Mariniflexile sp. TRM1-10: one gene and its partner. The protein of the gene in region 1 binds, or shares a complex with, the protein of each later gene. Links are inferred from orthologs where the notes say so. Each region holds a gene or a part of one and is shown on either strand. Other genes may lie near its edges.

What was found.
Region 2: the proteins of accC (region 1) and accD are in contact, whole or in part, in a solved structure (PDB 8UXZ), measured with the Escherichia coli proteins. The link is inferred for Mariniflexile sp. TRM1-10 from one-to-one orthologs.

Annotation. Positions count from the first base shown.
Region 1 is NZ_CP022985.1:1,838,293-1,841,588, forward strand. What follows is about bases 182-3,137. They hold accC (acetyl-CoA carboxylase biotin carboxylase subunit), read left to right. Parts: upstream 182-961; coding sequence 962-2,314; downstream 2,315-3,137. Other genes in these bases: CJ739_RS07905 (beta-ketoacyl-ACP synthase III), read left to right, coding at 182-414; accB (acetyl-CoA carboxylase biotin carboxyl carrier protein), read left to right, coding at 437-916; CJ739_RS07920 (NAD(P)/FAD-dependent oxidoreductase), read left to right, coding at 2,503-3,137. Also shown: more of CJ739_RS07905, read left to right, coding at 1-181; more of CJ739_RS07920, read left to right, coding at 3,138-3,296. UniProt on the Escherichia coli protein: This protein is a component of the acetyl coenzyme A carboxylase complex; first, biotin carboxylase catalyzes the carboxylation of the carrier protein and then the transcarboxylase transfers the carboxyl group to form malonyl-CoA.
Region 2 is NZ_CP022985.1:588,536-591,801, reverse strand. Bases 341-3,266 are described here. They hold accD (acetyl-CoA carboxylase, carboxyltransferase subunit beta), read right to left. Parts: upstream 2,270-3,266; coding sequence 1,412-2,269; downstream 341-1,411. Other genes in these bases: fbaA (class II fructose-bisphosphate aldolase), read right to left, coding at 2,561-3,266; CJ739_RS02810 (sensor histidine kinase), read left to right, coding at 341-1,121. In the rest of the region: more of CJ739_RS02810, read left to right, coding at 24-340.

The DNA of each region.
Region 1 (3,296 bases):
ACCTACGGAGGTTCTTCATTTCCAATAACCCCAGAAGCCATAGAAAAAGGGGGGCAGTATGCTTTTCAAGAAGGGAAAACAGTATTTAAAAATGCGGTATTCAACATGGCAGATGCCACTGTAAAAATATTAGAGCGTAATAATTTAACAAAAGAGGATGTTGATTGGTTGGCTGCGCATCAAGCAAATAAGCGTATTATTGACGCTACTGCACAACGCATCGAATTGGAAGAAGAGAAAGTAATGATTAATATTCACAAGTATGGTAATACGACTTCTGCTACGTTACCATTACTATTAAGTGACTATGAATCACAACTTAAAAAAGGAGATAATATAATTTTTGCCGCTTTTGGAGGCGGATTTAATTGGGGTGCCATTTATTTAAAATGGGCATATAATTCAGTAAACTAACCATTAACTAATTAGTAAGATTATGGATATTAAAGAAATTCAAAACTTAATCAAGTTTGTTGCCAAATCAGGGGCAAGCGAGGTTAAACTAGAAATGGATGATATTAAAATCACCATAAAAACAGGATCAGATTCAGAAACAACAGCAGTGCATTATGCGCCTGTAGCGGCTCAAATGCCACAAATGGCAGTGCCAGTTTCTGAAGCAAAACCAACCGCGGAACCTTCTGCGTCCGTTGCTCCAGCAACAGAAGATTCAAAATACATCACTATAAAATCGCCAATTATTGGAACTTTTTATAGAAAACCATCTCCAGATAAGCCATTATTTGTAGAGGTTGGACAAACCATTGCTGAAGGCGATGTGCTTTGTATTATAGAAGCTATGAAACTTTTCAATGAAATCGAATCTGAAGTTTCAGGTAAAATAGTTAAAATATTAGTTGACGATTCTTCACCTGTTGAATTCGATCAACCATTATTTTTAGTAGATCCATCTTAATTAATTCAGAATTCAGAATTCTGAATTCATAATTTTTATAAAATTATGTTTAAAAAAGTATTGATTGCCAATAGAGGGGAAATAGCATTGCGTGTTATTAGAACCTGTAAAGAAATGGGCATAAAAACAGTTGCTGTTTACTCTACAGCCGATGCAGAAAGTTTGCACGTTAAATTTGCAGACGAAGCCGTTTGTATAGGACCTCCATCTAGTAGTTTGTCTTATTTAAAAATATCCAATATTATTGCGGCGGCTGAGATTACTAATGCAGACGCTATTCACCCTGGTTATGGGTTTTTATCTGAAAATGCTAAATTTTCAAAGATATGTGAAGAACACGGTATAAAATTTATTGGTGCTTCTCCAGAAATGATTGACAGAATGGGAGACAAAGCCAATGCAAAATCTACCATGATTGCTGCAGGCGTACCTTGTGTTCCAGGAAGCGAAGGGGTTATAAAGTCATTTGAAGAATGTGAAAAAGTAGCCAAAAAAACCGGCTATCCAGTTATGCTTAAGGCATCTGCCGGTGGTGGTGGAAAAGGTATGCGTGCCGTTTGGAAACCGGAAAACTTAAAAGATGCTTGGGATTCTGCACGTCAAGAAAGTAAAGCGGCTTTTGGGAATGACGATATGTACATGGAAAAACTTATTGAAGAGCCAAGACATATTGAAATCCAAATTGTGGGAGACTCTACTGGAAGAGCATGTCATTTATCGGAAAGAGATTGTTCTATCCAACGTCGCCATCAAAAACTAACCGAAGAAACACCTTCACCATTTATGACCGATGAACTTCGTGAAAAAATGGGAAAAGCCGCAGTTAAAGCAGCAGAATATATTAAATACGAAGGTGCAGGAACCATCGAGTTTTTAGTAGATAAGCACCGTAATTTCTACTTTATGGAGATGAATACGCGTATTCAGGTAGAACACCCCATTACAGAACAAGTTATCGATTTCGATTTAATTCGTGAACAAATTCTTGTGGCTGCAGGAGTGCCAATTTCTGGTAAAAATTATTTACCAAAATTACATTCCATCGAGTGTCGTATTAATGCTGAAGACCCGTTTAATGGTTTCCGTCCATCACCAGGAACCATCACAACGTTACATGCCCCAGGAGGTCATGGTGTGCGTTTAGACACCCACGTGTATGCAGGTTATACCATTCCGCCAAATTACGATTCTATGATTGCCAAGTTAATCACAACGGCGCAAACCAGAGAAGAAGCCATCAATAAAATGAAGCGTGCTTTAGACGAATTCGTAATAGAAGGTGTAAAAACCACCATTCCATTCCACAGACAATTAATGGAGCATCCAGATTATTTAGCTGGAAATTATACCACTAAATTTATGGAAGATTTTGTTATAGAAAAACAAGTTGAAGAATAAATAGTAAAGACTCCGCAAGCAATTTCGGAGTTTTTTTATGGTGTTCCTTTTGCTTTTTTTAAAGTTACAAAGTTACAAAGTTGCAGAGTTGCAAAGCTAAAGAGATTATAATTTCAAAGTTGGTTCAAAAAAACCATCAACCAACAACCATCAACCAACAACCATCAACCATCAACCATCAACCAAAAATGACTCTCTCTTACTGGGAAATAAAATCATGGTTTACCAACATAGATTTCACTATTGTTGGGAGCGGTATTGTGGGATTAAGTTGTGCCTTACGGTTAAAAGACCAATTCCCTAAAGCCAACATATTAATATTGGAAAAAGGTATGTTGCCACAAGGTGCCAGCACAAAAAATGCAGGATTTGCCTGTTTTGGTAGCCTTAGTGAAATACTTGATGACCTAAAATCGCATTCAGAAGAAGAGGTTTTTAATCTGGTAAAAAAGCGTGTGAATGGTTTACAGCTGTTAAAAGAAACTTTGGGTGAGCGCGCTATAAATTATCAAAACTATGGTGGATATGAGTTGTTTTTAAATGATGATGATTTGTTTGAAGCATGTCTTTCAAAACAAGTAGACATCAATAGATTGCTTCAACCTATATTTAAAAAGGATGTTTTCAGCATGAAACCAAACAGTTTTCATTTTAAAAAGGTAAAAGAGCATTATATTTTTAATCCGTTTGAAGGACAGATAGATACAGGAAAGATGATGGAAGCTCTCCTTCAAAAAGCACAATCAAAAGGTATCAAAATATTAAATAACATAACGGTTGAAGGCTTTTCAGAAGCTGTCGATTCAGTAAAAATAAAAACCAATTCGGTCGAGTTTTCAACATCAAAACTATGTATTGCTACTAATGGTTTTGCAACGCAACTTATAAAAGAAGATGTAAAGCCAGCACGGGCACAAGTGCTCATTACAAAACCTATAGATAATCTCCATATAAAAGGCACGTTTCATTTAGACAAAGGTTT
Region 2 (3,266 bases), 1.2 Mb from region 1 along the record:
CATTTTTTTATTCCCTCATAACGATGCCTAAAAACCTAAGTCTGGTAAAAGACAAACTATTTGAAAATATTTTCAATTATGCTAGAGGTGGAATAGCCATTTTGAGTCTCGATGGTCGATGGATAAAGGTTAATAAAAGTGTTACTAATTTTTTAGGGTATTTTGAAGAGGAACTTTATAACATGTCGTTTACAGACATTACCCATAAAGATGATTTAGATGCCAATTTAAGTTGCGTGGAATCACTACTTCAAGGTGAGGCTGAAAACTATCAAATGGAAAAGCGCTATTTTCATAAAGACGGAAGCATAGTTTGGGCCATGCTATCTGCCTCAATAGTTAGGAATGTTAAAGGTGAACCGTTATACATTATATCTCAAATTGATGATATTTCCAAAAGGAAAGCGGACAGAAATCAATTAGAAATCATGCTAGATGTAGCAAGGGAACAAAATAGTAGGTTATCTAGCTTTGCAGAGATTATTACCCATAACTTACGAACCCATGTTTCAAACTTAATGACTTTAGTGACGTTTCTTGAAGAAGAATCGCATGAACTAACAGAAGATGAGAATTTTGAACTTTTAAAAGGTTCTGTAATAAATTTAAACCAAACGGTTTTGCATTTAGCAGAAGTGGCCAAAATAAAAGCTATTGATGAAAGTAATATTGAGGTACTTAATTTATATGATTATGTTAATCAATCTATATATAACGTGAGTGCATTGGCAAAAAACATTCATTGTACAATTAAGAATGATGTTAATGAGAATCATAATGTTAAAGCTGTCCCAGCGTATTTGGATAGTATTATTTTAAATTTTTTAACGAATGCTGTTAAATACCGTTCTGATAAAAGAGATACCATTATTAAACTATCCAGTGAGATTCAAGAAGGATATGTTATATTCCATATAGAAGATAATGGTTTGGGAATCGATTTAGATAAATTTGGCAATACGTTATTTCAAATGTACAAAACCTTTCATAAGAATAAAGACGCTTTAGGTGTAGGACTCTTTATTACTAAAAATCATGTTGAATCGTTGGGAGGGTATATAAAAGTAAAAAGTGAAGTTGATGTCGGTACAACATTTTCGATTTTTTTGAAAGCAGGTTAAAGAAAATTATGAACTCTTCTTGATTTTTGTTTTTAACCGAAAATGAGATAAAATTTGTACGGATGATGCACTTTTTGAAAGGCATAGGCGGAGCTAAGCATAAAAAAGAAATAAACTATGGACGAATTTTAGCCATTCCTGCCTGCCGGCAGGCAGGTTTTAGGAAATAGAGAAGTCAAGATGAATTCTATCTATTTTTACATTAATTCTCCATTCAACTTAGTTACTTATACAAACTACCTCGTAAATTTTTTAAATCTACGAGGTAGTTTATTGTAATGTGTTAATATTTATGTTCTTAAAGGCTGATTTAAAATTAAATCCAAATACTGATTTACTTTGGTTTTTAAATCTTTTCTTAGTGTAATAAAATCTAAGAAACCGTGTTCCAATAAAAACTCTGAGGTTTGAAAACCTTCAGGTAAATCCTTGCCAGTCGTATCTTTTACTACACGAGGGCCTGCAAACCCAATTAAAGCACCTGGTTCTGCAATATTAATATCTCCCAACATGGCAAACGATGCTGTAGTACCACCAGTTGTTGGGTCGGTACATAATGATATGTATGGAATGCCAGCATCTGCTAATTGTGCTAACTTTACAGATGTTTTTGCTAATTGCATAAGCGATAAAGCTGCCTCCATCATACGGGCACCACCAGATTTAGAAATGACCATTAGTGGAATGTTGTTTTTTAATGAATAATCTGCAGCACGTGCAATTTTTTCACCAACAACACTTCCCATAGAGCCACCAATAAATGCAAAATCCATACAAGCAACGACCAAGTCTTTTCCTTTAGATTTGCCAACGCCTACTCTAATAGCGTCTTTTAATTTGGTTTTTTCTTGGGCAGCTTTTAAACGGTCTGGATATTTTTTAGTGTCAACAAATTTTAATGGGTCTTTAGATTCTAAATTAGCGTCCAGCTCTTTAAATTTATTATCATCAAAAAGAATTTCGAAGTATTCTTTACTTCCTATTCGAACGTGGTATCCATCTTCCGGACTTACATAAAAGTTTTTTTCAAGTTCATCTGTATCGACAATTTTTCCAGTTGGAGATTTGTACCAAAGACCCCTAGGGGTGTCTTTTTTTTCCTCTGTTGTTGTTGTTATTCCTTTTGTTTTTCTTTTAAACCAAGACATAGTGATTTATGATTTACGATTTTAGATTTACGATTTACAATTTTAGATTTAAAAAATTTTGTACATCGGTATTTTCGTTAAGGATAGTTGCTAGATTCTTTTTTAACAAACACGTTATGTGTAAAATCAAAAATGATAAAGCAAAAAGCCTGACTACAAAATTAAGGCTTTATTTTAATTTAGTAGTAAAGCCATTCTGTTTTTATTAATTGAATTTTTTTAATTTTTTTATTGCTTAGAAATGAAAAAATCCTGCGTGAAGCAGGATTTTATATACATAACAACTCTATTTTATAGTGTATTTACATTATTAAGGTCTTCGAAAGCCTTTTTTAAACGCTCAATAAAAGTGACTTCGCCCGAACGTAACCAAACACGTGGGTCGTAGTATTTTTTGTTAGGAACATCAGAGCCTTCAGGGTTTCCAATTTGTCCTTGTAAATAATCTTTTTTACTGTTCATATAGTCACGAATACCACTCATAAAGGCATATTGTAAATCGGTATCTATATTCATTTTAATAACACCGTAGCTAATACCTTCACGAATTTCTTCAACTGTAGAACCTGAACCACCATGGAATACAAAATCAATATGGTTATGACCTACACCGTATTTTTTAGAAATATAATCTTGAGAGTTTTTCAAGATTTTTGGTGTTAATTTTACGTTTCCTGGTTTGTATACGCCGTGTACGTTACCGAAAGCTGCAGCAATAGTAAACTGGTCGCTTACTTTACTTAATTCTTCGTATGCATAGGCAACTTCTTCTGGTTGTGTATATAATTTAGAATCATCTACATCACTATTATCTACACCGTCTTCTTCACCACCTGTAATCCCCAATTCAATTTCTAATGTCATCCCCATTTTGCTCATACGTTCTAAATAGGTTTTGCATATTTCTATGTTTTCTTCGATGGGTTCTTCCGAAAGGTCAATCATGTGAGAACTGAAAAGTGATTTTCCGGTTTCAGCGAAATGTTTTTCACTGGCG